4 regions of the Mesorhizobium sp. 43Arga genome follow, and region 4 is predicted to be linked to each of the others. Evidence: predicted binding sites of a transcription regulator. Region 4 holds the regulator's gene; each other region holds the start of a gene.

Region 1 (7,635 bases), on a different contig from region 4:
GCCAGGCACTGCTGGGCGGCGGTTCCTCGGTGGGCCCACTTCCGGATGGCTTCAAGGCGCTGAGCTCCGGCTTCATCCCGGACCTTATCGGCCCGCTGACGCTGATCCCGCCGACGGTGAACGCCGCCGGCAAGACCATCGTGGGCAGCGGCCTGACGCTGCACATGACGACGATCGTGCTCGGCCTGATCGCCGTGGTGGCCTATGCCTATTTCGGCGTGAGGACGCGACGCAAGCGCGAGCGCCACGGCTATGAGGCCGAGCCGTTCCCGCTGTTCGTCGTCAAGACGCTGGTCGCCAGCGCGCTGGCGCTGTTCCTGGTCTATGAGTTCGCCAGTTACAGGGGCCTGCCGGTGGTGCTGCTCGTCATGGGCGTGCTGATCTCGCTGTTCGTCTTCGTCACCAAGCGCATGACCATCGGCCGCCGCATCTACGCGATGGGCGGCAATCCCAAGGCCGCGCAGCTGTCGGGCATCAACACCGAGCGGCTGACACTGCTGGTGTTCATCAATATGGGCGTGCTGTCGGCGCTGGGCGGCCTGATCATCGCGGCTCGCCTTGGCCAGGCCGTGCCGGCGGCCGGTCTGGGCTCAGAGCTCGACGTTATCGCTGCCGTCTTCATCGGCGGCGCCTCGGCGATGGGCGGCGTCGGCCAAGTCATCGGCGCGGTGGTCGGCGGCTTCATCATGGGCGTGATGAACAACGGCATGTCGATCATGGGCGTCAATGTCGACTGGCAGCAGGTGGTCAAAGGCCTGGTCCTGCTCGGCGCCGTGATCTTCGACGTCTACAACAAGAACAAGGCCTGACAGGGGCAATTCCAGGAAAAGCGCGTCGCGGTTTTCCTACAGGAATTGCGCGGAAACAAAATACCGGGAGCGGATCGACCACTCAAAGCTGAACCGCTCCAGCGAGGCAACAAGGAAGGCATACGGGTCACATCGCGGCGCTGCCGGCAACCAGCCGGTGCGAAGAAGTTCCCTCAAGGAACCAGGCCCCGCGAGCGCAATCCGAACGGAGAATTTCACCCGTGGCATGGGCGACGTCCCAGCCGCGCTTGGGAAGGTTTGCCGCGGCGGCAGCCATGCCAAGGCACATGAGAGAGGATTGATCATGCTGATCTCGCAGATTCTCGATGACGCCGAGACCATCCGCGTCGTTGCCCGCAATGGCGGCAGGACCCGGATCATCAACGGCGCCCGCAGCGTCTATTCGCTGGCGATGGAGGCGGCCCGCACCGGCGTCGGGCTGGCCACCCTGATCGAGCGCAAGGGGCTCGGCGAGACGGTCGATCTCGATGCCGCCTACAAGAAAGGGCGGCTGTTGTCGCCGATCAATCACCCCGATCCGGCGCATCTGCATCTCACAGGCACCGGCCTGACCCATCTCGGCTCGGCCGCGACGCGCGATTCCATGCACAAGAAGCTCAGCGCCGATGGCGAGGAGCAGCTTACCGATTCCATGAAGATGTTCCGCATGGGGCTGGAGGGTGGCAAGCCCGCCAAGGGCCAGGTCGGCGTGCAGCCGGAATGGTTCTACAAGGGCAACGGCACGATGGCCGTGGCGCCGGGTGCCGCACTCCTGTCACCGGCCTTCGCCAAGGACGCCGGCGAGGAACCCGAAATCGCCGGCATCTATGTCATCGGCGATGACGGCGCCCCCTTCCGCGTCGGCTTCACGCTGTCGAACGAGTTTTCCGACCACGTGACCGAGCGGGTGAACTATCTCTTCCTCGCCCATTCCAAGCTGCGTAACGCCTCGTTCGGACCGGAGATCCTGATCGGCGACCTGCCTGCCGACATCCGCGGCACCTCGCGGATCGTGCGCGACGGCGAGACGCTGTGGGAAAAGCCGTTCCTGTCGGGCGAAGCGAACATGTCGCACACCATCGCCAATCTCGAACACCATCATTTCAAATATTCGGCGTTCCGCCAGCCGGGTGACGTGCATGTGCATATGTTCGGCACCGCGACCCTGTCCTTCGCCGACGGCGTCAAGACCGAGGCCGGCGACGTGTTCGAGATCGAGGCCGGGGATTTCGGCCTGCCGCTGCGCAACCCGCTCGAGCTTGAGAAGCCGGTGAAGGTGGCGGTGAAGGCGCTTTGAGAGCGTGATCTCCCCCTTGTGGGGAGATCAGCAGCTTCAGCCTCAATAAATATCGAAGTCGAAATACTTCGCCTGGATCTTCTTGTAAGTGCCGTCGGCGACGATCGCGTCGAGGGCAAGTATCTTGCCTGGCGGCAATCGGGGTTCAGCGCGCGGCGCGGAAATGCTTGGAGAGCTTCAGGCCCTGTGCCTGGTAGTTGGAGCCGAGATCGGTGCCGTAGAGCGCCTGCGGCCGCTTCAGCATGTGCTCGTAGACCAGCCGGCCGACGATCTGGCCATGGTCGAGGATGAACGGCACTTCGTGGCTGCGCACTTCAAGCACCGCCCGGCTGCCGGTGCCACCGGCCGCCGAATGGCCGAAGCCCGGATCGAAGAAGCCGGCATAATGGACGCGGAATTCGCCGACCAGCGGGTCGAAGGGCGTCATCTCGGCGGCGTAGAGCGGCGGTACATGCACCGCTTCCTGGCTGACGAGGATGTAGAATTCGTCGGGATCGAGCACCAGCTCGCCGGCGCCGCTCTTGTGGATCGGTTCCCAGAAATCGACGACATCCTGCGCGGCGCGCTTGTCGACATCGACAAGGCCGGTGTGATGCTTGCCGCGATAGCCGACCAGCCCGTCACCATCGCCCTTGAGATCGATCGACAGCGCGATACCGCCGCCCGAAATATTCGGCGGCTCGGTGGCGACCAGCATCTGCGCGCGATGCAATTCATGCAATTCGGCTTCCGAGAGCAGCGCGTTGCCGGTGCGGAAGCGGATCTGCGACAGGCGCGAACCGGTGCGCACGACGATCGGGAAGGTGCGCGGGCTGACTTCCAGGTAGAGCGGACCGTTGTAGCCGGCGGCGATCTTGTCGAACTCGTGGCCACGGTCGGTCATGACACGGGTGAAGATGTCGAGCCGCCCGGTCGAACTCTTCGGATTGGCCGAAGCGGACACAGCTGGGGGCAGCGCAAGGCTTTCCAGCAGCGGCACGATGTAAACACAGCCCGTTTCCAGCACCGCGCCGTCGGCGAGGCTGAACTCATGCAGCTTCAGCCGATCGAGTTTGTCGGCGACCCGATGATCCGGACCCGGCAGGAAGGACGCCCGCACCCGCCAGGCCCTGTCGCCGAGCCTGAGATCGAGGCTGGCTGGCTGGATCTGGTCGGCGTCGAGCGCGCGCGGCGACTTCAGCGCGCCGGACTGGAACAGCGCCGAGATGTCCTGATCGGGAAGAATGCCTGTCTGCCGCAAGGCTCCGCTCCTAGGCCAGACGAATTTCCTGCCAACAGATTCTCGCCGCAAAACATCGAACAGTCTTGCGGAACCTGCCTGGTACAAACCTCTTAATGAAGCCGGCAATTGACGCAAGCGTGGTACGGGTCTAAAGGGTCGTTATCCCGTGGTGATTTGGCCGGTCGGCTTGCAGCCACGTTAAACAAGTCGCTAAAGGACCGTTGGCCGCGAGGCCGTATGGACCGGTTGCGACTTTCGCGGCCGGTTTTTTTGTGTCTGGAACAAAGCTATGAGCAGCAAGAAGCGCAACTGGAAGCCTCAGACAGCCCTCGTGCATGGCGGAACCCTGCGTTCCGGCTTCGGCGAGACCTCCGAGGCGATGTACCTGACCCAGGGCTATGTCTATCAAACGGCGCAAGCCGCCGAAGCCCGCTTCAAGGGCGAGGAACCCGGCTTCATCTATTCGCGTTACGCCAATCCGACCGTCGACATGTTCGAAAAGCGCATGTGCGCGCTGGAAGGCGCCGAGGACGCACGCGCCACGGCATCGGGCATGGCGGCAGTGACGGCGGCCCTTCTTTGCAGCGTCAAGGCCGGTGACCACATCGTGGCGGCGCGCGCGCTGTTCGGCTCCTGCCGCTGGGTGGTCGAGACGCTGGCGCCGCGCTACGGCATCGAGGCGACGCTGGTCGACGGCACCGACATCGCCAACTGGGAAAAGGCGGCGAGGCTCAACACAAAACTGTTCTTCCTGGAAAGCCCAACCAACCCGACGCTGGAAGTGGTCGACATCGCCGCCGTGGCCGCGCTCGCCAACTCGATCGGCGCGCGGCTTGTCGTCGACAATGTCTTCGCCACGCCTCTCCAGCAGAAGCCGTTGCAGCTCGGCGCGCATATCGTCGTCTATTCGGCGACCAAGCACATCGATGGCCAGGGCCGCTGTCTTGGCGGCGTGATCCTTTCGGACAAGAAGTGGATCGACGAGAATTTGCATGATTATTTCCGTCACACAGGCCCCAGCCTGTCGCCCTTCAACGCCTGGACGCTGCTGAAGGGTCTGGAGACGCTGCCGGTGCGCGTGCGCCAGCAGACGGAGAGCGCCGGCAAGATCGCGGATTTCCTGGCCGAGCAGCCGCAGATCGCCCGCGTCATCTATCCCGGCCGCGCCGACCATCCGCAGGCCGAGATCGTCAAGAGGCAGATGTCGGGGGGCTCGACGCTGATCTGCCTCGACGTCAAGGGCGGCAAGCAGGCGGCCTTTGCCTTGCAGAACGCGCTCGACATCGTGCTGATCTCCAACAATCTCGGTGACGCCAAAAGCCTGATCACCCATCCGGCGACGACGACGCACAAGAATCTGAGCGACGAGGCGCGCACCGAACTCGGCATTGGGCCGGGAACGCTCAGGCTGTCGGTCGGCCTGGAGGACACCGACGACCTTCTGGAAGATATCGCTCAGGCGCTGAAGGCCGCCAAATAGGGAGTCGTCGAGGCAGCGTCGTCGGCGCCGCGATCAGGCGCGCGACGGCGTTTCTTCCAGTTCGGCCGCCTTGGTGCCGATGGTCATGGCATTGCCGCGCCAGTCGACGGCGCCGCCGAGCCAGCCGCGCGCCCACATGGCGGGAAGCATCAAGTCCCGCGCAATCATCGCCGCGACCATGCGCGGCGACAGGGGCCAGCCCTTGGACCAGGCCAGGGCACATTCCGGAAGGTAGAAAGCCGCCAGGACGGCGATTGCCGTCAGCGGCAGGCTGAAGCCGGCGCTTGCCGCCGCAACCAGCGCAAGCGCCAGCGGCACCACCGCGCCAGTCAGGATTTCCGGCGCGAAGAACAGCGGGAAGGTGACGCGGCGCAGGCGCGCCCAGCGCGCCTGGCGTGACCAGATCGCGTCAAGCGTGCGCCGGCCAAGCGGCTGCTCGAAGGGTGCCGCGACAAGATTGACGCGCAGGCCAAGCCCATTGACCAGCTTGGTCGCGGCGGCGTCCTCGGCGATTTCACCGGCCAGCGCGCGGATGCCGCCATTGGTATCCAGCATCGGCTTGTTCCACAACATGCTCTTGCCCTGGGCAAAGCCAAGGCCGAGCGCCTCGCCGGCATACTGCCAGCGGGCCTGCAGCGTGTTGAGGAAGGCGCATTCGACCTCGGCCCAGAAGCCCTCCGCCCGCGAACCGATCGGCGTCGAGCAGACAAGGCCGGTATCCGGCCGCCACGCCGCCATCAGATGCTGGATGTAGTCTCTCGGCATCAGCACGTTGGAGTCGGCCAGGACGACCCAGTTGTGACACGCGGCTTCCCAGCCCTTGACGCAATTGTTGAGCTTGGGATTGGCGCTGACGCGGTCGTCGCCGATCAACAGCCGCGCCGGCGCTTTTGGAAAGCGGCCAATAGCAGCGCGGATCAACCTGACCACCGGGTCGTCGCCATGGGCAACACAGAAGATCAGCTCGTAGCGCGGCCAGTCGAGCGAGAAGGCGCGCTCCAGCGTCTCCTGCGTGAACGGCTCGACGCCGCGCGACGGTATGACGATCGATACTGGCGGCGATTTGCCGGCTGGCCGCGCGATCGTGGTGCGCCGTTTCAGCTGTGACGCGGCAAGCAGGATGCTGACGGCATTTGAAAGGATAAGAGCAATCGAAAGCGAAGCGGCTATGAGAGCGAGTTCCATCGAGATCTGGTCACTCCAGAAGCGACGGCCCGCATCGTGGCCGTTTTCAACAGTTCGACAGAGGGCCGAGTCGCCCGGTTCGTGCACACCACCATTGTCATGTGTCACTTAAATGACATTCTTTGCCGGCACCTGCGTTTCAAGACGAGGCGCGACAAGACGCCCACGTTGACCTGCCCGCCGGGAGCGCCGAAAGGTATCGGATTGTTTTGGAGCCGCTTATGTACCGCGCCGTCACGCGCAACATCGAAGTGCAGGTCAGGCCGTTCTACCTCGAGGATCGCTCGGATCCATCCGAGAACCGTTATGTCTGGGGCTATCAGATAACGATCGACAACCAGTCGGACGAATTCGTGCAGCTTCTGTCGCGCTACTGGCACATCACCGACGGCGCCGGCCGGGTCGAGGAAGTGCGCGGCCCGGGCGTCGTCGGCGACCAGCCCGAACTCAATCCCGGCGACAGCTATCAATACACGTCCGGCTGCCCGCTCTCGACGCCGTCAGGCATCATGGTCGGGCACTACACGATGCGCAACAAGCGCGGCGAGACCTTCGACATCGCCATCCCGGCATTTTCGCTGGATCTGCCGGGGACCAGGCGGACGGTGAATTAGCGTCCTTCTCCCCGTTTTACGGGGAGAAGGGATTGCCTCACTGAGCCGCCGCGAATTCCGCCGGGTCGAAGTCGTACTGCTTCGAGCAGAATTCGCAGGCGACGTGGATGCCGCCATCTTCGGTGCTGTCCTTGATCTCCTGCGCGGAGAAGCCCTCGAGGATGCCGCGGATCTTGTCCCTGGAGCATGAGCACTGGTCGGCGACGGGGACGCCGCCAAAGACGCGCACGCCATGCTCGTGGAACAGGCGATAGAGCAGCCGTTCAGCGCCGATCGTCGGGTCGATCAGTTCGGTCGGCTCGATCGTGCCGAGCAGCGCCAGCAATTCCTGCCAGGAATTGTCCGTGGGATCGTGGATCTCGTCGCGCGGATCGCCGTCGCCGCCGTGCAGGTCCGGAACGCGCATGCGCTCAGGCGACTGCGGCAGGAACTGCGCCAGGATGCCGCCGGCGCGCCACTGCTCGCGCGCGCCGCCGACGCTGGGCGTCAAAAGCTTGGCGACCGAGAGCCTGATATCCGTCGGGATCTGTTCTGACTGGCGGAAATAGGTGCGCGCCGCGTCTTCCAGGGTTTCGCCATCGAGCTGGACGATACCCTGATAGCGCTGCGTATGGGCGCCCTGGTCGATGGTCAGCGCCAGCACGCCGCTGCCGAGCAGCGTCTGCTGCGATGTCTCACCTGCCGCGACCAAAGCCTCGAGCCTGTCGGCATCGAAGCGCGCATAGGCGCGCAGCGCCGACGGCGTGCTGAAATCCGCCACCAGCATGTCGACCGGCCCATCGGTGCGGGTCTGCAGGATGAACTTGCCCTCGAATTTGAGCGAGGTGCCGAGCAGCACCGTCAGCACACAGGCTTCCGCCAGCAGGCGGGCGACCGGCTCGGGATAGTCGTGGCGGCTGAGAATGGCGTCGAGCATCGGCCCGAGCTGCACGGTACGGCCGCGCACGTCGAGCGGGCCGACCTCGAACGGCACGACATGGTCGTCGCCGGCATAGCCGAACTCGCCGAGTTTGGGGTGATGTTCAGTC
Region 2 (7,635 bases), 290 kb from region 4:
CGTGCTCGACGACCCGCGCGCCCCCTACACGCAGCTTCTCGTTTCTTCCATTTTGCAGGTGTAGCCGCATGATCCCGAAAAGGGGAAACCGGTTTTCGGACCGGACCATGCGGCAAAAAAAGGACACTGATCATGCCGACCCCGCTCGTTGTTTCCGACGTCGCCAAGAGCTTTACCATGCATCTGCGCGATGGCATCAAGCTGCCTGTCGTCGCCGGTGTCTCGTTCTCGATCAAGGCGGGCGAATGCACCGTGCTCGGCGGCCCGTCGGGCGCCGGCAAGAGCTCGATCCTGAAGATGCTTTACGGCAACTATGCCGTCGACGAGGGCCAGATCATCGTCAGCCACGAGGACGGACTGATCGATCTTGCCAACGCCAGCCCGCGCACCGTGCTTTCCGTTCGCCGGCAAACGATAGGCTATGTCAGCCAGTTCCTGCGCACCGTGCCCCGTGTCTCGGCGCTCGACGTCGTCGCCGAGCCGCTGGTCGAGCGCGGCGGGGAACGCGAGGCGGCCAGAGGCAAGGCACGCGCCCTGCTGGCGCAGCTCAACCTGCCGGAAAAACTCTGGGCGCTGCCGCCGGCGACCTTCTCCGGCGGCGAGCAGCAGCGCGTCAACATCGCGCGCGGCTTCATCACCGAGCACCCTGTCCTGCTGCTCGACGAGCCAACCGCCTCGCTCGACGCCACCAACCGCGACGTGGTGATCGAACTCATCGCCGCCAAGAAGGCGGCGGGTGTCGCCCTGCTCGGCATCTTCCACGATCATGACGTGCGCGAGGCGGTAGCCGACCGCATCATCGACGTCACCGCTTTTGCTCCAGGAAAACTCGCGGCATGACCAGGAAATTGTCGGAGACGCCGCTGGTTCACCCGACGGCCGAGGTGCACAATTCGACCCTCGGCCGCTGGACCGAGATCGCCGACCGCAGCCGGGTTTCGGAGAGCGAACTCGGCGACTATTCCTACATGATGCAGGATTGCGCTGTCTGGTGCGCGACGATCGGCAAGTTCGCCAACATCGCGGCGAGCGTGCGCCTCAATGCCACCAACCACCCGACCTGGCGACCGACGCTGCATCATTTCACCTACCGCGCCTCGGACTATTGGGACGACGCCGAGCACGAGAGCGAATTCTTCGCCCAGCGCCGCGCCAAGCGCGTCACCATCGGTCACGACACCTGGCTCGGCCATGGCTCGACCGTCCTGCCCGGTGTCACTGTCGGCAATGGCGCGGCGGTTGGCGCCGGCGCCGTCGTCTCGAAGGATGTCGCGCCTTACACCATCGTCGCCGGAGTGCCGGCCAAGCCGATCCGCGAGCGCTTCGACCGCCGCACCGCCGAGCGCTACCAGGCGCTCGCCTGGTGGGACTGGGATCATGCCAGGCTGCGCGCGTCGCTTGAGGATTTTCGTGAACTTTCTGCCGAAGCGTTCCTGGAGAAATACGAGTGATAGAGCAATTCCAGGAAAATTGGGAACCGGTTTTCCTCACATCATCGTCATAAGGGAGCCTGTTCATATCCCTGACACAGGACTCGGACAGGACGCCATCTCCCCCAAGGAGATTGCCATGCTTGACACCGTCAGACCCTCGCTTTCCGGATTCTTTGCCGGCTCCAATCCGATCCCGCCGGCGCATCTCGGCACCCGCTACGACACCTCGGGCAAGTTCCTGACTGAGCCCGGCAACACGATCGTCAGCCATCTCGTCAGCGGCTCACCCTCCGAAGCGGTGGTTCTGGAGGTCCGCGAGCGGATGCTCGCCATGCCCGATGCCGACCGTCTGGCCTTCACGCCTGTCTCCAGCCTGCATATGACGCTGTTCCAGGGCATCATCGAATATCGCCGTCGCTTGCCCTTCTGGCCGCAGGACGCGCCGCTCGACACCAGCATCGACGCCATGACCCGCCTCTATCTGGAGCGCCTGAAGGGCTTCGAGGGCTTCGGCCCGTTCAACATCAAGGTGGTCGAGGTCGTGCCGACCGGCCTCACCGTGGCCGGCGCGACCGACGAGGACGTGCGGATCATGCGTCGATGGCGCGATGCCCTGGCGGTGCCGTTCGGCTACCGGCACCCCGATCATGACGCTTATGTCTTCCACATCACCTTCGCCTATCAGATCCAGCGTCTTGCCGACGACCGTGCGGCAGCGTGGCAGGCGCTGTTCGACGATTGCCTGGCTCTCTTCGCAAGGCAGGCTCCGGTGATCGAGATCAAGGCGCCAGCCTTCTGTGCTTTCCGCGACATGAAGCATTTCGAGGAATTGCTGGTGCTCGGCTGATTGCCAAGGTAACGGTCGCGCCTGTGGAGCGTAACAAAACTGACATGCTGGCGACACGGCAGGTTCATGTGGCTGCGCTAGGCGAATGCCTGACGATCAATAAGGTCCGGACTGGAACCTGCTCATGTCAGCAAGCTCTGCCACGCTCGAAATCCGCGGTGTCAGCCGACGATTTGGTAAGAACACCGCCGTCAGCGACGTCAACATCTCGATCCCGCAGGGCCAGATGGTTGGCGTCATCGGCCGTTCGGGCGCTGGCAAATCGACCCTTCTTCGCATGATCAACCGTCTTGTCGACCCCAGCCAGGGGTCGATTTTTTTTGACGGCGCCGAGGTCTCCCAGTTGCGCGGCTCGCCGCTGCGGCGCTGGCAGCGCGATTGCGCCATGATCTTCCAGCAGTTCAACCTGGTGCCTCGCCTCGACGTGCTGACCAACGTCCTGCTTGGCAAGTTGAACCACCGTTCGACCCTATCCAACCTTCTCGGCATGTTCTCGCGCGCCGAATGCGCCGAGGCAGTCGCCGCGCTCGAGCGGCTCGACATAGCCCGCACCGCGCTTCAGCCGGCCGGCACCTTGTCTGGTGGACAGCAGCAGCGTGTCGCTATCGCCCGTGCCATGATGCAGCAGCCCAAAGTGATCCTCGCCGACGAGCCGATCGCCTCGCTCGACCCGCTCAACGCCAAGGTGGTGATGGATTCGCTGCAGGACATCAATCTGCGCGAGGGCATCACCGTCGTCACCAATCTGCATACGCTCGACACAGCGCGCGCCTATTGCAACCGCATCATCGGCATGGCCGCCGGCAAGGTCGTCTTCGACGGCCCGCCCGAAGAACTCAACCGTGAGGCCGTGCGCCTCGTCTATGGCGCCGACAGCAGTGGTGCAGAGATATCGGAGGCCATCACCTCCACCAGCGTTGCCTTCAAGCAGAAGATTGCCGCATCCGCCGGACCGCTCGAACCCGCATTCCCGGGTTACTGAGCGCACTGGATCGTCCGCCCGCGTCAAGGGCACTTGTCAAGATCAAGAACGCTGCCGGCGCGGGGCCGGAACTTACAGGAGAGACATCAAATGTTCAGGAAGATGGTTTTCAGCGCCGTTTCGGTCCTCGCCATGGCGACCAGCATGGCCCACGCAGCCGACATGAAGGAATTCCGCGTCGGCATTCTGGGCGGAGAAAACGAAACCGACCGGCTGCGCAACTATCAGTGCCTGGCCGACCATCTGAAGGCCGAATTCGGCTTCGAGAAGGTGTCGCTGTTCCCCGCTGCCGATTATGACGGCGTCATCCAGGGCCTGCTCGGCGGCACGCTCGACTTCGCCGAACTCGGCGCTTCCGGCTACGCCAGCGTCTATCTCAAGGATCCCAAGGCGGTGACCCCGTTCCTCACCACCAAGCAGACCGACGGTTCCACCGGCTATTATTCGATCGGCCTGGCTCTGAAGACCTCGGGCATCACCGACATCAAGTCGGCCAAGGGCAAGAAGCTCGGCTATGCCGACCCGGATTCGACCTCCGGCTACCTGATCCCGCTGACCCAGATTCCGAAGACCACCGGCCAGTCGAACGAGAGCTTCTTCGCCTCGACCCAGTTCAATGGCGGCCATGAGAACAACGTCCTGGCCGTGCGCGATGGCAAGGTCGATGTCGCGGTCGACGACTCTTCCGGCATCGGCGACTTCAAGAACGGCTACACCTCCGGCACCTTCCACAAGGAAGTCGCCAAGGGCGCTGTCGACCCCAACGACTTCGTCGAAGTCTGGCGCTCGGGTCTGATCCCGAACGGCCCGCTGGTCGTGCGCACCGCGCTCGGCGACGGGATGACCGCTAAGCTCGCCGCCTTCTTCACCGAGCTCCCGAAGAAGGACAAGGCCTGCTTCGAGGGCGTCGAAGGCGGCGATTTCACCGGCTACGTTCCGGTGAAGCCGGACTTCTACAAAGTCATCGTCGAAGCCCGTAAGGCAGCCATCGGCGGCTAACGGCGAAATCGGAAAGGGCGGTGCTCAAAAGCGCCGCCCTTTTTGCATCTCCGATCATGACCCTTTCCGTGACAGCCCCCTCATTGACAGCCTCGTCTGGCGCCCCCCACCCGATGGCCGATGCCTGGCGACGCCAGACGTCGCTGCGCCGGTTCTATACAGTGCTTGGCGTCGGCCTGCTGCTCGCCGCGATGCTCGCCAGCATGTGGTTCGCCGATGAGGCCAATGCCGGACACTTCTTCGACCGGCTGCCGCATATTCTGGATTTTTTGAGCTGGCTGCTCCCCAAGGACTGGAACGACGTCTGGCGGGCACTGTTCGACATTGCCTCGCCGCATGACAGCGGCACCCAGGAATACAATTTCCCGCTTGGCCGGATCTATGTCTGGGGCGGTTTCTACATCCCCGAATATTTCGAGCTGATGATCACGACGGTCAATGTGGCCCTGGTCTCGACCTTCGTCGGTTTCATCTTCGCCGTACCGTTTTCCTTCATCGCCGCACGCAACCTGACGCCCCATCCCGTCCTGCGGCTGATCGTCAAGCGCTTCATGGAGCTGCTGCGCGCCTTTCCGGAGATCGTCATTGCCGGCCTGTTCGCGGCCATCGTCTCCATCGGCCCGATCGCCGCCATCATCGCCATCGGCCTGCATTCGATCGGCGCACTCGGCAAGCTGTTCTACGAGATCAACGAGAACATCGACATGCGGGCCGAGGAAGGCCTGCGTGCGGTCGGGGCTAACTGGTTCGAGCGCGTGCGCTTTGCCGACCTGCCGCAGGTGCTGCCCAATTTCATGTCCTACACACTGCTGCGCGTCGAGATCAATGTCCGCGCCTCGACCATCATCGGCGCCGTCGGCGGCGGCGGCATCGGCGAGGAGTTGAAGCTCTCCATCTCGCGCGGCTTCGGCGCCAAGACGCTGGCGCTGGTGCTGCTGTTGTTCACGACCATCTTCATCATCGACCAGTTCTCCGCCTGGCTGCGCCGCAAGCTGGTCGGCGAACAGGCCTTTATGATGGGGGCCTAGACCATGGCGACTATGACCGCCGAGGAGATACTGTCGATCGAGGAGCGCTATCCGCAGGTGTTCCGGCGGCCGCTGTACAAACGCTTCGCACCGCTGTTCCTGTTCGTCGGCATCCTGACCTATCTCATCTATGTCCTGTGGTTCTTCAGCCTGCCGCAAGTGCTGCGGGAATCGCACTGGGAGCGTCTGCCGCTGTTCCTGTCACAATGGATCAGCTACGACCTGCAGCCGGAATTCCGCCTCGACCAGGCTGAGATCACGCCAAAATACCCGCGCTTTTCCGCGCTTGGCGAGAACCCGAACCCCGACTGGGTGATCAAGAACCCGGATGGCACCTTCACCGTGCTGATCGATGGTCCGGCGAAATCCGTGACTTTCGACAAGGCTCAGGCGACGATTACAGCCAACGGCCAGACCGTGCCGGTTTCGCTGACCAGCGGCAAGCCGGTGATATCAGGCCCGGTGCCGGGCTGGATCACCGCGCATGACGACGAGGTGGTCGCCAAGATGGGCTTCGTCGGCGAGGTGCGCGTTACCGTCGACCGCGTCAAGGTGCGCAAGCGTTTCCTCGGCTGGGCGAATTTTGTCTTCGACACACGCTCGCCCTTCTTCGGCAAACCAGCCGGAGAGGTGATTTCGCTGATCATGTCCGGGCCTGAATTGAAGCCGGGCACCTCGAACCTGGCGCTGGCCGGCGACAACATCTGGAACAACGCCCAGTGGCAGCACGGCGACGTCTGGACGAAGCTGCTGCAGACCATCGTCATGGCGTTCCTGGGCACGCTGCTCGGTGGCATCGTCGCCTTCCCGCTTGCCTTCTTCGCCGCCCGCAACATCACGCCGAGCCGCATGCTTAGCCAGGTCCTGAAGCGCTTCTTCGACTTCATGCGCTCGGTCGACATGCTGATCTGGGCGCTGTTCTTCACCCGTGCGTTCGGCCCCGGCCCGCTTGCGGGCAGTGCCGCGATCTTCTTCACCGAGATCGGCACGCTCGGCAAAACCTATTCGGAGGCGCTGGAGAACATCGACGACAAGCCGCGCGAAGGCGTGCTGTCGACCGGCGCCAACGGCCTTCTGGTGCAGCGCTACGGCGTGATGCCGGAAGTCATCCCGGTCTTCATCAGCCAGACGCTCTATCAGTGGGAGTCCAACACCCGCGGCGCCACCATCATCGGCGCCGTCGGTGCGGGCGGCATCGGCCTGAAGCTATGGGAAGCGATGCGCACCAACTCCAACTGGGCCAACGTCTTCTACATGGTGCTGTTGATCCTGCTGGTCGTCTTCATCTTCGACAACATCTCGAACTTCCTGCGCCGCCGACTGAGCCGGACGATTCACGACTACAACAGGATCCAGGCCGAGCAGGGGTAGCAAGCGCAAAGCCAGCAGCCATCCCCTCCTCCTTCGTCATCCACGGGCGAAGCAAGGAGCGAAGCGAAACGGCGCAGACCCGAGGATGACGAACGGAGGAGCCTAAGCCGCCTTCTTCCAACCATTCCTGATATGCTTATACCCCTCGCGATACACCGCTTCCGGGGTTTCGGAAAAATCGCGCCACACCTTTGTCGCCGCCGCCAGATCCTTCAGCGACCGCCCGAACGCCTCTATCGTCAGCCAGTCGTCATAGCCGCTCTTGCGGATCGCCGCGAACGTCTCTTTCCACGGAATGTTGCCGCGCCCCGGCACGCCGCGATCGTTCTCCGATATGTGGATGTGCACGACATTCCGGCGATGCTTCGTATAGGCGCCGATCGGGTCGGCCTCCTCGATATTGGCATGAAAGGTGTCGTACATCGCCTTGATGTGCGGGCGGCCGACGGCATCGATGTGCTCCGACAGGTCCGCCATCGTGTTGAAGAGATAACATTCGAAGCGGTTCAGCGCCTCCAGCCCGATGGTGACGTTCCGCGTGCCGGCATGGTCGCCGATGGCACGCTGCGAGGCGATGGACCGGTTCTTCTCGGCGGGTGTCGGCCCGCTGCCGGAAAAGGCGCCGAGCGTCGAATGCAGCGGTCCGCTGAGCGTCCTGGCGCCAAGTGCATCGGCGCAATCAACAGCCCATTTCATGTAAGCGATACCGGCCTTGCGCGTTGCCGCATCGGCCGAGATCAGGTTCATCGAGGGATCGCCCATCGCCGAGACCGCGGTCCGCTCCAGCCCGATGCGATCGAGCAGGTCGCCGAGCTTTTTATAGTCGTCCGGCATGCCGGCGAAGATCGGTATTTCGACGCCGTCGAAGCCTGTCGCCTTGATGTCGCGAAGCAATGGCTCATGCTTCTTCGACACCGCCGTCGTCCACAAAAACATGCACATGCCGATTTTCATCGACAGCCCTCCCCCGTTTGA
Region 3 (7,635 bases), on a different contig from region 4:
GCCGTCGGCGTCGCCAAAATAGGAAAGCTTCTGCTGTACGGCAGTCGAATAGGCGAGCGAGAAGTCGCCATGGCGGCGAACCATTGCCAGGCGTTCGACATGCGTCAGCGCCTGGCGCTCGACCTTGGGCGAGGCACGCTCGAGGATTTTGTCGAAATAGATCCGCAAGGAGGGCATGGTCGAGATTCCGCGTGCCGTCTGTGGCGCGACATGCCTTTCGGCACGCCAGACGCGCCACGGCGCCTTGATTTTTCACGAGAAGCCGAAATCGCTGTGGTTTCGAATTCCTGCGTCGGTAACGAGATCCAGCCCCCGGAGCTCGAATCAATCACATTGCCGCGACCTGATTATCGCCGATGCCGTTGATATGCCATATAGGGCTGCATGGTTTCGGACGGAAGCGGGCGTTCCGCGCCATGTCGTTGTTGTTTGGCCGCATTTCCGCGACTGCGATGCTCTGGTGTGCAGCCGTGACCTCGCGCAAGGCCTCGGCAATCGGCACCGATCTGCTGAATGGGCTTGCGCGCGATCAAACGGTTACAGCATCCTGCGAGCTTGTCGGGATGCCGCGGCGGTTGAATGGGTTTTGAGAGTGAATGGCTGACACGACGACCAGACCGAGGGTAGAGCAGCTGGCGGCGGTCGAGCCGGCGATCGTCATTGGCGCCGGCGCCGCCGGACTGGCTGTCGCGCAGGCCCTGATCAAGGCCGGCGTGCCGGTGGCGATCCTGGAAAAGGAGAGCCGGCTTGCCGAGCCCTGGCATCGGCGGCACCAGCAGCTGCATCTCAACACCCACCGCGATCTGTCGGCGCTGCCCGGCCTGTCCTACCCCGGGGGTACGCCAGCCTTTCCAGCCAAGAGCGTCGTCATCCGCCATATGAACGATTTCCGCGAGGCGAACCAGCTGCCTGTGGAGTTCGGCGTCGCCGTCGAGACCCTCGTGTTCCGGGGCGACCATTGGGCGGTGCACACCAGCGCCGGCTCGCGCCTGGCGCGTCATGTCGTCGTCGCCACCGGCCGCGACAAGGATCCCTTCACGCCGCAATGGAAAGGCATGCAGGCCTTCGCGGGTCGGATCATCCACTCGGCGGATTTTGGCGACGCCCAGTCCTATGCCGGCAAGAAGGTGCTGGTCGTCGGCGCCGGCAATTCGGGCTTCGACGCCCTCAATCATCTGGCCGGCGTGGATGCGGCTTCTCTCTGGCTGTCGGCCCGCAATGGCCCCGCGCTTCTGCCCAAGCGGATCGGCAAGATCGCCGTGCACCGGCTTTCGCCGCTCATGGCACGTTTGCCGCTGCGCGTTGCCGATGCGGTGATGGCCGCGACGCAGCGCCTGGTTTTCGGCGATCTCACCAAATTCGGCATGCCGCCTGCGCCGTCGGGCGGAGCCAGCCGCCTGACCTCCGACTACACCGCGATCGCCGCGGACGACGGCGCCGTCGACGCCATCAAATCGGGCAAGATCACCGTGGTGCCGGCGATACGGGAATTCACCCGCGACGGGGTGATCCTGGCCAATGGCAGCCTCATCGATCCCGATATCGTCATTGCGGCGACGGGCTATCGCACCGGGCTGGAGCGCATGGTCGGCAATCTCGGCGTGCTCGACGGCAAGGGTGTCCCACGCTTCAACGGCGGTGAAGCCGACCCGAAACTGCCCGGTCTTTGGTTCACCGGCATGCGGCCGAGCATTCGCGGCTGCTTCGCCAATGCCGCCATATTGGCAAAGGTGATCGCCAGGCGGATCGCCGGAGCCGGCAGCTACCAACCTGGCGCCTCACGCTGATTTCGGCTCCAGCCGGCGGAAACCGACGGCTTCCATCAGCATCTCCTCGTCGACCATGCCGGCATTGTGGAGTGCCAGCAGGGTGAGGGCGATCTCGCGCGCTTCCGGCGAATCGGGTCGCGCTGCGCGCCGGAGGCAGGCTTCGTCAAAGACGCGCTGCAGCCTGGCGATGTCGGCGGGCCTGAGCAAGCCGCGGTCATAGACTGACTTCGACATGGTGGCGGTCTCCTGAGCGAGGAGGTAGGGCGCCATCCGTAAATTGCCAATCTTTCCCGGAGCTTGAATGGACTCCACGCCGAAGGAGGGGCGGTCGCAAACCGAAACCCCGCCCCGAGATTCGCAGACCTCGATCAGACCGCGATCTTGCCGCCGCCTTGCCTGGTGATGGCGACGACCGACGGCCGCACCGGCATTTCGGGCTTGAAGTCCGGCCAGCGCGTCGACGGATCCTCATAGTAGGACGGCCGGCCGAAACCTTCCCAATCCTCGCCGCCATCGCCCGGATGCTGGACCGCGACGAAGGCGGTCTGGTCGTCGGGCGCGAACAGCGGGCCGCACATTTCCGCGCCGATCGGCACGCGGAAGAACAGTTTTGAGGTCGCCCGCGCCGCCCCCTCCGTGTCGACCGCCCACAGGCCGTCGGTGCGGCCGGTGGCTTTCGGGCCCTGGCCGTCGGTGGCGACCCACAGGCGCCCGGCCGAATCGACCGCGCAATTGTCGGGCATGCCGAACCAGCCATGGGCCGTCGTCGCCGTCGAGAAGGTGGCGCCGACATCGGCAACCGACGGATCGCCGCATTGCAAAAGCACTTCCCATTTGCCTTTGGCGGCGGTGAAATCGCCGTCGGTCTCGGTGATCTCGATGATGTGGCCAAAGGCATTTTCGGCGCGCGGATTGGCGGCATCGACCTGGTCGGCCTTGCGCTTCGAATTGTTGGTCAGCATGACATAGACCTTGCCGTTGACACCATTGGGCTGAATGTCCTCGGGCCGGTCCATCTTGGTGGCGCCGAGCAGGTCGGCGGCGCGCCGCGTCTCGATCAGCACGTCGGCCTGGCTGCCAAAGCCGTTTTCCGCCGTCAGCGGCCCTTGGCCGAAGACGATCGGCAGCCAGTCGACCGTGCCGTCCTCGGCGAATTTGGCAACATGCAGCGTGCCCTCGTCGAGCAGGTCCTTGTTGGCGCCATGGTCGTTGGCGTTGAACGCGCCCTTGGCGACGAATTTGTAGACATAGTCGAAGCGCTCGTCGTCGCCGAGATAGAAGACGACGCGGCCGTCCTTGGCGACGATCGATTCGGCGCCCTCATGCTTGAAGCGGCCCATGGCGGTGCGCTTCCTCGGCGTCGAATTCGGATCGTTGACGTCGACCTCGACGATCCAGCCAAAACGATTGGGCTCGTTCGGCTCCCTGGCGAGGTTGAAGCGGTCGTAATGCGCGCCCCATTCATAGGCGCCTTCCGGAATGCCGAGCCGCTTGTAGTTGGCGGCTTCCCTGTGGCCTTCCGGCAATTCGCCGGAGAAATAGCCGTGGATGTTCTCCTCGGCCATCACATAGGTGCCCCACGGCGTGACGCCGCCGGCGCAATTGTTGAAAGTGCCGAACACCTTGGTGCCGGAAGGGTCGGCATTGGTCTTGACGCGGTCATTGCCGGCGACCGGGCCTGACAGCGCCATTTCGGTGGTCGAGGTGATGCGGCGGTTGAGCTTGCCGTCGCGCACCACTTGCCATTTGCCTGACACCTTGCGGATCTCGACGATGGTGCCGCCATGCGCCGCCATCTCGACATCGACCTGCTCCTTCGAGAGAGGCGCGACCTCGGCCTTCTTCTTCCCGTCCTTCTCGACGATCGAAACGATGCCCGGGAACATCAGATGCGGGTTGGTGTATTCGTGGTTGACGACCAAAAGGCCATGCTCGGCCGAGCCGTCGATCGCGATGTAGCCGACATAGTCGTTGTTGTAGCCGAACTGCCTGGCCTGCGCCTCAGCCGACTGTTTCGTCGGGTCGAACTCCGGCGAATCGGCAAACAGCGGATCGCCCCAGCGCAACAGCACGTCGGCATCATAGCCCGGCGCGACATGGTGCTTGTCGTCGATGCCGGCCTCGAGCTCGTCGAATTTGAAGGCCGAGCCTTCCGCGGCGCGGGCGTCGTCGGCGGCGATCATGGCCAGCGGGCCGACCGTCGCGGCGATCGCCGAGACGGCGAGCGATCCCTTCAGGAATCCCCGGCGCGAGAACCGCGCGGCGATGATCTCGCCCATGGTGCGGTTGTCGGTGGGGTTGATGGCGGGTCCTTCGTTTTGCTCGAGCAGACTGGTGCGGAATCGGGCGTCGGGGGAGCGATGTTCGGTCACGGAGGGCCTCTGGCTTTGGTGTGGCTGGTGCTTGTTGCCTGTTCGACCCCCCTTAAGTCAGGCCGATCACATTTTCGTGACATCATACCGGCTCCGCCACTCCGCGCGAGGCGTCTGTCACCATGACATCGGACTTTGGTCCAATCTTGCGCTGGCAAAAGTCCTGGAGGACAAACGCAACGGTCGGAGGTCGCTTCCGGCCAATACGTCTTTCGGCGATGTTGCTGGTTGCAACGTTGGGGTGGGCGCGCCGGCTCAATCGACGGAGATCAGGATGCACGGATCGATCACGGCCCGGTGTCGCCGGCTGACGCTCGTTTCGGCGGCTGCTCTGGCACTGACCATCATTCCCTATCGAATTTCCCTGCACGGATCCGCTTCCGGAATCGACGCCGCATCGGCACAGGCTGCCAAGGGCGGCAATGGTGGCGGAAACGGCGGTGGTAATGGTGGCGGCAACGGCGGCGGCAACGGTGGCGGCAATAGCGGCGGTAATGGTGGCGGCAACGGCGGCGGCAAGGGCGGTAACAGCAGCGGCGGCAACGGCGGAAACAGCGGCGGCGGCAACGGTGGCAACAGCAGCGGCGGCAACGGTGGGAACAGCGGCGGCGGCAACGGCGGAAACAGCGACAGCGGCAACGGTGGCAACAGCAGTGGCGGCAACGGTGGGAACAGCGGCGGCAGCAACGGCAGCAGCAACGGAAATGGAAACGGCGGCAATTCCGGTACGGAAGGCGGTGGTGAATCCTCGGGGTCGGGCAAGGGTCAGACCGACAAAGGCGTCAGCCATGTCAACGTCACGACCGGTGACAAGGTCGACGTAAGCGACAACAAGATTACCGTGACACACCCCGACGGCATCACCGAAAAGATCGAGAACGGCCGTTTCAAGATGAAGGATGCGCTGGGTCGCACGATCATCGATCGCCGCGCCACACCGGCAGACGTCAGCCGTCTAAAGGCCATGTGAAACTGGTCAACAGGGTAACGGCCAGTTTCACATGTCACCTCCGCCGCCCCCGGCGGAGGTGACCTTCTTTGTCCGGCCCTCGCGCGGGTCCGCAATGGTCTTCCCAAGGGAAAGCGCTATGCGCTTTTCCCGGGAAAACCGTTCACACTGTTCCTGGAATTGCCCTAGAGCAGTTCACCGTTTCACAGAAACGGCGACCTGCTCTAGCCTTTCGTTTTGACGCAATTCCGGACGGAAAACCGTTCCACACTTTTCCTGGAATTGCTCTAGGCGCGGTTTCTGTCCCGGTCGCGAAACTCGCGCATCATGAGAGCCGCCTCCGTGCGGTTTCGCACATTGAGTTTCGACAGCACCCCGGTCATGTGGTGCTTGACCGTCTTCTCCTGCAGCTCCAGGCGCAAGGCAACCTCCTTGTTGCTGAGCCCTTCCGCCACCAGCCGCAGGATTTCCGTTTGCCGTTCGGTCAGTTGCCGCAGCCGGTCCGCCACGCCGTTGGCAGATTGGGGGGACTGGAGATCGGAAAGCAGCCGCGCCGACAGCGCCGGCGAAAGATAGCTCTCGCCGGCCGCCACATTGCGCAGGATTTCAGCAAGCGCGCGCGATCCGACGCCCTTGAGGATATAGCCCTGCACGCCGGCATTCAGCGCCGTGGTTACATCGGCATTGGTCTCCGAAACGGTCAGCATGACGATCCTCTGGGCTGGATGGTCGGCAAGGATGCTTGCGACCGCCGACAGGCCGCCACCCGGCATCGAGATGTCGAGCAGCAATATGTCAGGCTGCACCGTCGAGGCGATGCGTTCGGCATCTTGCGCTGTCGCGCCTTCGCCGACGATCTCGAAACCTCCGATTTCCGACAGGCTGCGCGTCACGCCTTCGCGAAACAGCGGATGATCGTCGACAATAGCGATACGGATAGTGCCAATCATGCTTGCTCCTCGACCGAAAGACTGATCACCAATCGCGTGCCTTGCGCTCCGGTCAAGGTCTCGAACTGGCCGCCAATGCTTTCCACCCGCTCCCTGAGGCCAGCGAGCCCCAACCCGTCGACCCGCGCCGGATCGAAACCAGGCCCGCTATCCGACACTTCGACAAAAAGCCTGCCATTCTTCATCCCGGCCCGCACCGCCTGATCCTTGGCCCGCCCGTGGCGATAGGCGTTGTTCAGCCCTTCCTGCACGAAACGATAGATGCTGATCTTCTCGGAAGGGCCAAGTTCAGGCAAATGCCTGGGCAGTGTGAGCGTCACCGACGTTCCCGTCCGGCGCTCATGTTCGTCGACGGCCAGCCGCAATATGTCCGTTGCCGCGGCCGTTTCCACCTGCGGCAGGACGAGACCGGTGCAGATGCCGCGTATTTCGCGCATCGCATCCTCCAGCGTCTTGCGGATCATCGCGACTTCGGTCGAGCGGTTCTCGCCCCAATGGCCGTCGCCGGAGAATATCGGGCTGTCCATGCGCAGCGCCGCCAGGGCCACGAGTTGTGCCGGTCCGTCATGCAGGTCGGCGCCGATCCGGCGCAAATATCGTTCGTTGAGCGCGGTGGCGCGGCGGGATGCCCGCTGCACACGCTGCCGCAAGGCGCTGTTTTGCGTCACCAGGCCCTGCAGCTCCGACACCTGGCGGCGCAGCGCCCCGCGCTGATCGTCGATGGTGCGGCTGGCGCGCAGCACGATGCTCGACAGGAGCAGAAAGGCTGTCAGGGTGGTGCCGGCCACGATCAGCCAGCTCGACCGCAGGGCAGAGGCCAGCGTGGCTTTGAAATCAGTGGCGACCTCGAAGAATTCGGTGACGGCCACCACCTCGCCGGACCAGGGTTCGCGCACGGGATTGTAGATCTCCAGCAACGGCACGCCAACGGCCTGCTCATTGACTTCGTCTCCGTCGAACGTATCGAATTGCGCGGTGACGTTGCCCTGGAAGGCGGACCGCAGATCGTCGGTCAGATCGAAGCGGCGGCCGATCAAGGTCGCGTCCTTGGCATAGAGCACGGTGCCGTCGCGGCGCCAGAGCCTGAACGAGACCAGGCGCTTGCCGAGCGCGCCCTGGCCGAGCGTCTCGTCCAGCGCCTGCTTGACGGAGTCGCTTAGCTTCTCGCTCTTGCGCAGGTCTGGCAGCAGCGGCGCGATCACGCTGTCGACATAGAGCGCCGTCGTGGCGGCCGAATTGCGGATGACGCCGTCGCGGATCTGCGACGTCACCCAGGCGCCCACCACCAGCATGACGGCCAGGAGGCCAAAGCCGCCGGCAACGAGGAATTGCAGGGCAAGCGAAAGCTCGCTCCAGCGCCGCGCCAAATTCTGCAGAATACGAATCATGAGCCCCTGACCGCCCTTCCATCGAACAGCTGGGCGATATCGCACATTGAGCCTCAGTCTTGCCGTTGCCAAGACCCTCGTTGGAACGAGGTCGCTTGACGTCTCGATGCGCTTCGGAAACAAGGTCCGCGGCACATGCGGCGGCAGCCGCTTCGAGGGGGATGGGACGGTGAGTTTTTCGGGACTGCTGCAGCTTGGCTTTTCGAC
Region 4 (7,635 bases):
GATGATGCGGTCCATGAGCAATACCGGACCTTTATGGGCAAGTCGCCCCGCCAACACAATGGCAAGGCCAAGCCATCGCGATCAATGGCATATCACGTGGGCGGCAGCCGGCAATGCCGATCAAGCATACCGGGCCGCCGGCAGGCCTCAGGCGGCGATCTTCAGCGCGCCCGGCCCGGGAATGGCGCCGGGCGGGCATTTGCCCAGGATGATCATGCCGAGCACCTCGTCCTGGGTGACGTCGGTGGTGCGCGCTGTGCCGACGACCTGGCCGTTCTTCATCACGCAGACCCGGTCGGCCAGTTCGAACACATCGTGGATGTCGTGGCTGATGAGGAAGATGCCGATACCATCGGATTTGAGCTGCTTGACCAGTTCGCCGACCTGCGCCGTCTCCTGCGGACCAAGGGCTGCCGTCGGCTCGTCCATGATCAGGATGCGGGCGTTGAACAGGATCGCGCGCGCGATCGCCACCGACTGCCGCTGGCCGCCCGACAGCTTGATCACCGGCTCCTTGAAGCGCTGGAAGCGCGGATTGAGCCGGCCCATCACCTTGCGGGCCTCGGCCTCCATGGCAACGTCGTCGAGCGTGCCCCAGCCGGTCATCAGCTCGCGGCCGAGGAACAGATTGGCGGCGGCGTCGACATTGTCGGCCAGAGCGAGCGTCTGGTAGATGGTCTCGATGCCGTATTTCTTGGCGTCGCGCGGGTTGGAGATCGAAGCCTCCTCGCCGTTGACGAAGATCTGGCCGGCATCGCGCTTGTAGGCGCCGGACAGGATCTTGATCAGCGTCGATTTGCCGGCGCCGTTGTGGCCGAGCAGCGCCACGACCTCGCCGGGGAAAAGATCGATCGAGGCATCGTCGACGGCGCGGATGCCGCCAAAGGCGATCGAGATGTTGCGCATGTCGATCAGCGGTGTGCCCACCGGGGCAGTTGCGGGAGCGGTTTTGTCGGCCATGATCGTTTCTCCCCTAAACCCGCTTGCGATAGACGGTGTCGAGCCACACGGCGATGACCAGCACGGCGCCGACGACGATGCTCTGCAGCGGCGAGTCGATGCCGAGCAGCACCATGCCCGACTGCAATGACTGCATCAGAAGCGCGCCCAGCATGGCGCCCATCACCGTGCCGGAGCCGCCGGCAAGCGAGGTGCCGCCGATGACTGCGGCGGCGATGACCAGAAGCTCGTCCAGCGTGCCCAACGCATTGGTCGATGCGTTGAGCCGGGCCGACGAGATCGCTGCGCTGATTGCGGCCAGAACGCCCATGATCATGAACACCTTCATGGTCACCCAGCGGGTGTTGATGCCGGCAAGTTCAGCCGCCTCCGGATTGCCGCCAATGGCGAAGACGTAGCGGCCGAAACGCGTGCGCTTGGTGATGAAGGTCATGATGATACCCACCGCCACCGCCATCAGCACCGGTATGGCAATGCCATGCGCGATGTACAGCCCGCCTTCGGGAACGGTAATGCCGTTCTGCTGGGCGTACTGGCGCACGATGCCGATCGGCCATGGATAGGAATTGGCGATCCAGACGGCGCCAAGGATAGCGGCGCAGGCAACCGCGCCAAGCAAGGTCTCGGCCCAAACCGGGCGCAGTGGAAAGTGGAACCGTTTGCGCTGCGACCGGCCGTTGAGCAGCGCGAAAGCGACAGCCGCGCAAGCGACGGCACCGACCATCCAGCTGGCAGTGGCGCCGATCGAGCCGCGTGGTCCGCCGCCCATCAGCTGGAAGGTTGCGTCGAGCGGCGCGACCGTGCGCCCGCTGGTGATCAGCCATGCCATGCCGCGCCAGACCAGCAGGCCGCCCAGCGTCACGATGAAGGCGGGAACCTCCATATAGGCGATGATGAAGCCCTGAAATGCGCCGATCAGCAGACCAAGCACCACGCCGGCCGCCAGCGCGATGATCCAGAGCCAGGGATTTCCAAGCTGGAAGCCGACGACGCGGATGAGGAATTCAGCCTGCGCCACGCCCATGATCATGCCGATCACGCCTTCGACGGATCCGACCGAGAGGTCGATGTTGCGCATGACGATGACCAGCACCATGCCGGTCGCCATGATCGCGACCGACGAGGTCTGCACCGACAGGTTCCACAGATTGCGCGGTGTCAGGAAAAGCCCGCCCGACAGGATGTGGATGCCGACCCAGATGACCAGCAGCGCACCGACCATGCCCAGCATACGCGTATCGAGCTCGGTAGCCTTGAGGAACCGTCCGATGGCGCTGAGTTCGGATGCACGCGCCTTGTCCGCTGCGGTGCTGCCGACCGGTTGATTAGAGGTCGTGTCGGTCATGCTATCCTCCCATCGGTTTACCGTCTGGCGCGGATACCGAACATGGATGCTATTTGCTTTCCGCGGTCATTTGAAGCGGGAAGCCCCTTGAGAAACGCCGCGGCTTTTGGGCCGCGGCGTCGATATCGAACGGTATTGCGCCGTTTACTTGCAGGCGGCGACGCTGCCGGCGGCGACGCCCGCGCAGACTTCGTCCTTCTTGATCCAACCGGCGTCGATGACGACGTTGAGATTGTCCTTGGTGATCGCGACCGGGGTCAGGAACAGCGACTTGACGGTGTTGCCGCCAGGCGTCGTGAAGTCCTTCACACCGGCGATGTCGGTCATCTTCTTGCCGTCGGCCAGCTGCGAGGCGATCTCGGCGGCGTTCTTGCCGAGTTCGCGCGCGTCCTTCCACACCGACACGGTCTGGGTGCCGAGCGCGATGCGGTTCAGCGCGGCATGGTCGCCGTCCTGACCCGAAACCGGCACGGTGCCGGCAAGACCCTGCGCCGTCAGCGCCGCGACGACGCCGCCGGCGGTGCCGTCATTGGCCGCGACGACCGCGTCGACCTTGTTGTCGTTGGCGGTCAGGAACTGCTCCATGTTCTTCTGGGCGTTGGCGGGCAGCCAGCCGTCCGTATAGGCCTCGCCGACATTCTTGATCTTGCCGCTGTCGATGGCAGCCTTGAGCACTTCCATCGAGCCCGCGAACAGGAAGTCGGCGTTCGGATCGGCGCCCGAGCCCTTGATGAAGACATAATTGCCTTCCGGCTTGGCCTTGAACACCGCGCTGGCCTGCAAGCGACCGACTTCCTTGTTGTCGAAGGTCAGGTAGAAGACGTCCTTGTTCTCGATCAGGCGGTCATAGCCGACGACCGGAATGCCTTCGTCCAGCGCCTTCTGCACGGCCGGGCCGATGGCCGAGGCATCCTGCGCCAGGATGATCAACGAATTGGCGCCCTGCGAGATCAGGCTCTCGACATCGGTAAGCTGCTTGCCGGGATTGGACTGCGCATCGGCGGAAATGTACTTGTCGCCGGCGGCCTCGATGGCCTTCTTCATGGCGGCCTCGTCGGTCTTCCAGCGCTCTTCCTGGAAGTTGGACCACGAAACGCCGATGACCTTGTCCTTCGCCTGCGCGACCGACGCAAGCGTCAGCGACATGGCGACACCCGCCAGGATGGCGGCTGTGAATCTCTTCATGATATTCCTCCCTGCGCCGCGTATGGCGCGACCAAACTGGCCCGAAGGCCGGCACAAAGGCTCTATTTTTTCGAGCCTCGAAAAAACACTGATCCAACACCGGAACGCTGTCAACAACGATTCTGAGGGATTTTGATGTCCTTCTGATTTTTTTTCGAGCCTCGGAATAAATAAATGACAGGACTGGCCGCTTCTGCCAGTATTTGATCGTGTCGCCGGCAGCGTTCGAGGGAGGACCGGAAGAACCGCGGCGATCGGGAGGATGTGAAAAAGCATGTCGGTCGGAATCCGCCACGACGATCTGCGCCGGCGCAACCGCGCCATGGTGATTGCGGCCGTGCGCCGGGCCGGCCGGCCCTCGCGCACCGAGATCGCCGCGACCACCGGCCTCAGCCATTCGACCATATCGGCCATTTCCTCCGACCTGATCGGCGAAGGCATCCTGGCCGAGGGCAGGCCCAGCGAGGCCGGCGCGCTGAAGCGCGGCAGGCCGCAGGTCGGCCTCGGCCTCAACCCCGAGGCCGCGACTGTGATGACCGTGGTGCTGTCGCTGAATTTCCTGTCGGTCGCCGTCATCGACTATGCCGGCCAGGTGATATCGGAAGAACAGCGCCGGTTGGACACGTTGACCATGTCGCGCGAGGCGCTGATCGGCGAATGCGTGGCCATCGTAAGGCGGCGTCTCGAGGATCCCGACATCGATGTGCGCAGCGTCGCCCGTATCGCGCTGGCGATCCAGGGCATCACCGACACCAAGGCCCGGGCAATGCTCTGGTCGCCGATCACCCCGCAGACCGACATCGCCTTCGCCGACATACTCGAAGCCGAGTTCGGCATCCCCGCCACCATGGAAAACGACTGCAATATGATGGCGGTGGCGCTGCGCTGGCGCGATCCCGAGCGCTATCGCGACGACTTCATCGCCATCCTGCTTTCGCACGGTATCGGCATGGGGCTGGTGCTGAAGGGCGAGCTGTTCACCGGCACCCATTCCTCGGGCGGCGAGTTCGGCCATATGATCCATCGGCCCGGCGGCGCGCTCTGCCGCTGCGGGCGGCGTGGCTGCGTCGAGGCCTATGCCGGCAACTATGCCATCTGGCGCAACGCCAGGCAGCTCAGCGAGGACACCGAGCCGGTTGCCGATGTCAGCGACGCGCAGATGCGGGCGCTCGCCGCGACGGCACGCGAACGCGACGGGCCTGAGCGCGAAGCCTATCGCAAGGCCGGGGAGGCACTCGGCTACGGCCTCGGCAGCCTGTTTGCGCTGATCGATCCCGCGCCCGTGGCCATGGTCGGCGTCAGCGCCGCCGCCTTCGACCTGATCGAGCCGGCGTTGCGCGAGGCCATTGCCCAGACCGCCGGCGGCCAGCATTCGGAGTCGATCTCCTTCGACACCGAGCCGAACGAACTGCCGCTGATCCGCGAAGGCTGCGCCATGCGCGCCCTGACCTTCGTCGACCAGGAGATTTTCGCGCCGGGCGTGCAAACGAAAGCAGGCCTTGCCGCGAAGAAAAACGTCGCCTGAGTCAGGTCGTGCTCAATCCTCGCGGATCGCGTAGCCCGCCCCACGAATGGTGCGGATGACGTCGGGCATGCGGCCATTGTTGACCGCCTTGCGCAGCCGGCCGACATGCACGTCCACGGTGCGCTCGTCGATATAGATCGTCTCGCCCCAGACATTGTCGAGCAGCTGGCTGCGTGAGAACACGCGGCCGGGATGCCGCATCATGAATTCGAGCAGGCGGAATTCGGTCGGCCCTAGCCGGATCTCGCTCTTCTTGCGATAGACCCGGTGCGATTCACGGTCGAGCACGATATCGCCGACCTTGAGCACGCTGGACAGCACTTCCGGCTTGGCGCGGCGCAGCAGCGCCTTGACGCGAGCCATGAATTCCGGCGTCGAGAACGGCTTGACCAGATAGTCGTCGGCGCCGGTGGAGAGCCCACGTACCCGGTCGCTTTCTTCGCCCCGCGCGGTCAGCATGATGATCGGCAGCCGCTCGGTCTCGGGCCGCATTCGTAGGCGCCGGCAGAGCTCGATGCCGGACACCGCCGGCACCATCCAGTCGAGCACCAGGAGATCGGGCACGTTCTCCTGCAGGCGGATTTCGGCTTCGTCGCCGCGAGTCACCACCTCGACCTGATAACCCTCCGATTCCAGATTGTAGCGGAGGAGCACACCCAGCGGCTCCTCGTCCTCCACCACCATGATGCGTGGTGCGATCATCGATTGGTTACCCCTGAGCTCAGGCCACCGGCGCCGACATCGCCGTCTCGTCCTGTTTTGGACGGTTGGCGGGCAGTTGCGTGCCGGTCAGGACATAGTACGCATTCTCGGCGATGTTGGTCACGTGGTCGCCGATGCGTTCGAGATTCTTGGCGCAGAACAACAGATGCGTACAGGCCGTGATGTTGCGCGGATCTTCCATCATATAGGTCAGCAGTTCGCGGAAGACGGAGGTGTATTTGACGTCGATCCGCTCGTCGTCGGCACGCAGCTTCGCCAGGGCCGCGGCATCACGCGCCGCATACTCCTCGATCACCCCCTGCACCTGGATCAGCACCAGCTGGGCCATGGCGTCGATGGAATGCGACAGGTCGCGCGGCGTGGCGCTGAGGCCGACAGTGCCGACCCGCTTGGCGATGTTCTTGGCAAGGTCGCCAATGCGTTCAAGGTCGCCGGCCATGCGGATCGAGCCTACGACATGGCGCAGGTCGTCGGCCATCGGCTGGCGCTTGGCGATCAGCGTGATGGCGCGGTCGTCGAGTTCGCGCTGGCGCGCATCCATGATGGCATCGTCGGAGACGACGCGCTGAGCGAGAGCATTGTCGGAGTTCAGAAGCGCCTTGGTGGCGCCGCCGACCATCGAACCGGCAAGGTCGCCCATGTCGCTGATCAGCCTGCTGATCTGTCCGAGATCCTCGTCGAAGGCTGCGACTGTGTGTTCGGCCATGATCCTGGTCCTCGTATGCGTGCGATCAGCCGAAGCGGCCAGTGATGTAGTCTTGCGTGCGCTTCTCGCGAGGCGACGTGAAAATCTTTTCGGTGCGGTCGAATTCGACCAGTTCGCCCAGATACATGAAGGCCGTCTGCTTCGAGACGCGCGCCGCCTGCTGCATGTTGTGGGTGACGATGACGATCGTGTAGTCGGCCTGCAGCTCGTCGATCAGTTCCTCGATCTTGGCGGTCGACAGCGGATCGAGCGCCGAGGCCGGCTCGTCGAGCAGGATGACCTCCGGCTTCACCGCCACGGTGCGGGCGATGCACAGCCGCTGCTGCTGGCCGCCCGACAGGCTGAGGCCGCTGGCATTGAGCTTGTCCTTGACCTCGGTCCACAGTGCTGCGCGCTTCAGCGCCTGCTCGACACGGCCGTCCATCTCGGCCTTGCTGATCTTCTCGTAGAGCCTGACGCCGAAAGCGATGTTTTCGTAGATCGACATCGGGAATGGCGTCGGCTTCTGGAACACCATGCCGATCTTGGTGCGCAGCAGGTTGAGGTCCTGCGAACGGTCGAGAACGTTCTGGCCGTCGAGCAGCACCTGGCCCTCGGCGGTCTGTTTGGGATAGAGCTCGTAGATGCGGTTGAAGACGCGCAGCAGCGTCGACTTTCCGCAACCCGACGGGCCGATGAAGGCGGTGACGCTGCGCTCGGGCAGCGACAGCGTGATATCCTTCAGCGCCTTCGACTGGCCGTAGTAGAAGTTGAGGTTCTTGACCTCGATCTTGGCCTTGGTCACCGCCTCGGCGGCGATCGTCATGTCTGGAGACAACATCTGGCTCATTTGTCCTCTCTGCGTCCGGTCAGGCTGCGCGCAAAGATGCTGAGCGCGAGAACCGTCAATGTGATGATGAGTGCGCCGGTCCAGGCCAGCTGCTGCCATTCCTCATAGGGACTGAGAGCGAACTGGAAGATGGTGACAGGCAGGCTGGCCATCGGCGCGTTGAGATTGCTCGACCAGAACTGGTTGTTCAGCGCCGTGAAAAGAAGCGGTGCCGTTTCGCCGGAAATACGGGCGATGGCCAGCAATATGCCGGTCACGATACCCGAAAGCGCGGCGCGATAGGCCACCGAGCGGATGACCACCCAGCGCGGCGCGCCGATTGCGGTGCCGGCTTCGCGCAAGGCATTCGGCACCAGATTGAG

Evidence for each region. Region 4 encodes PhoB, which activates phosphate uptake and scavenging genes when phosphate is short. Its sites were predicted from a motif close to TGTCATNNANCTGTCAT; they were not measured.
Region 1: a site for PhoB is predicted at 6,095-6,111, ahead of ACWGS8_RS24185 (ceramide glucosyltransferase). Genes of this name have one in related genera too.
Region 2: a site for PhoB is predicted at 2,310-2,326, ahead of phnC (phosphonate ABC transporter ATP-binding protein). Genes of this name have one in related genera too.
Region 3: a site for PhoB is predicted at 4,207-4,223, ahead of ACWGS8_RS30110 (PhoX family protein). Genes of this name have one in related genera too.

Annotation. Positions count from the first base shown of each region.
Region 1 is NZ_JBSKBO010000007.1:256,549-264,183, reverse strand. Features, by position in the region: gene mmsB (multiple monosaccharide ABC transporter permease) at 1-809, shown strand, start outside; gene araD1 (AraD1 family protein) at 1,114-2,106, shown strand; partial or broken gene ACWGS8_RS24200 (amino acid ABC transporter) at 2,149-2,223, opposite strand; gene ACWGS8_RS24195 (2'-deoxycytidine 5'-triphosphate deaminase) at 2,252-3,346, opposite strand; SAM riboswitch at 3,485-3,562, shown strand; gene ACWGS8_RS24190 (O-succinylhomoserine sulfhydrylase) at 3,618-4,808, shown strand; gene ACWGS8_RS24185 (ceramide glucosyltransferase) at 4,842-5,993, opposite strand; gene apaG (Co2+/Mg2+ efflux protein ApaG) at 6,215-6,607, shown strand; gene ACWGS8_RS24175 (Hsp33 family molecular chaperone) at 6,645-7,635, opposite strand, start outside.
Region 2 is NZ_JBSKBO010000001.1:704,700-712,334, reverse strand. Features, by position in the region: gene phnK (phosphonate C-P lyase system protein PhnK) at 1-64, shown strand, start outside; gene phnL (phosphonate C-P lyase system protein PhnL) at 133-840, shown strand; gene ACWGS8_RS03525 (DapH/DapD/GlmU-related protein) at 837-1,451, shown strand; gene ACWGS8_RS03520 (DUF1868 domain-containing protein) at 1,570-2,280, shown strand; gene phnC (phosphonate ABC transporter ATP-binding protein) at 2,405-3,262, shown strand; gene phnD (phosphonate ABC transporter substrate-binding protein) at 3,353-4,261, shown strand; gene phnE (phosphonate ABC transporter, permease protein PhnE) at 4,318-5,289, shown strand; gene phnE (phosphonate ABC transporter, permease protein PhnE) at 5,293-6,660, shown strand; gene ACWGS8_RS03495 (sugar phosphate isomerase/epimerase family protein) at 6,763-7,614, opposite strand.
Region 3 is NZ_JBSKBO010000011.1:182,807-190,441, forward strand. Features, by position in the region: gene ACWGS8_RS30095 (phosphatidylglycerol lysyltransferase domain-containing protein) at 1-177, opposite strand, end outside; gene ACWGS8_RS30100 (flavin-containing monooxygenase) at 597-1,787, shown strand; gene ACWGS8_RS30105 (hypothetical protein) at 1,779-2,003, opposite strand; gene ACWGS8_RS30110 (PhoX family protein) at 2,138-4,141, opposite strand; gene ACWGS8_RS30115 (hypothetical protein) at 4,416-5,111, shown strand; gene ACWGS8_RS30120 (response regulator) at 5,378-6,040, opposite strand; gene ACWGS8_RS30125 (sensor histidine kinase) at 6,037-7,428, opposite strand; gene ACWGS8_RS30130 (hypothetical protein) at 7,598-7,635, shown strand, end outside.
Region 4 is NZ_JBSKBO010000001.1:411,310-418,944, reverse strand. Features, by position in the region: gene ACWGS8_RS02050 (ATP-binding cassette domain-containing protein) at 148-960, opposite strand; gene ACWGS8_RS02045 (sugar ABC transporter permease) at 974-2,305, opposite strand; gene xylF (D-xylose ABC transporter substrate-binding protein) at 2,450-3,490, opposite strand; gene ACWGS8_RS02035 (ROK family protein) at 3,765-5,015, shown strand; gene phoB (phosphate regulon transcriptional regulator PhoB) at 5,028-5,717, opposite strand; gene phoU (phosphate signaling complex protein PhoU) at 5,737-6,444, opposite strand; gene pstB (phosphate ABC transporter ATP-binding protein PstB) at 6,470-7,273, opposite strand; gene pstA (phosphate ABC transporter permease PstA) at 7,270-7,635, opposite strand, start outside.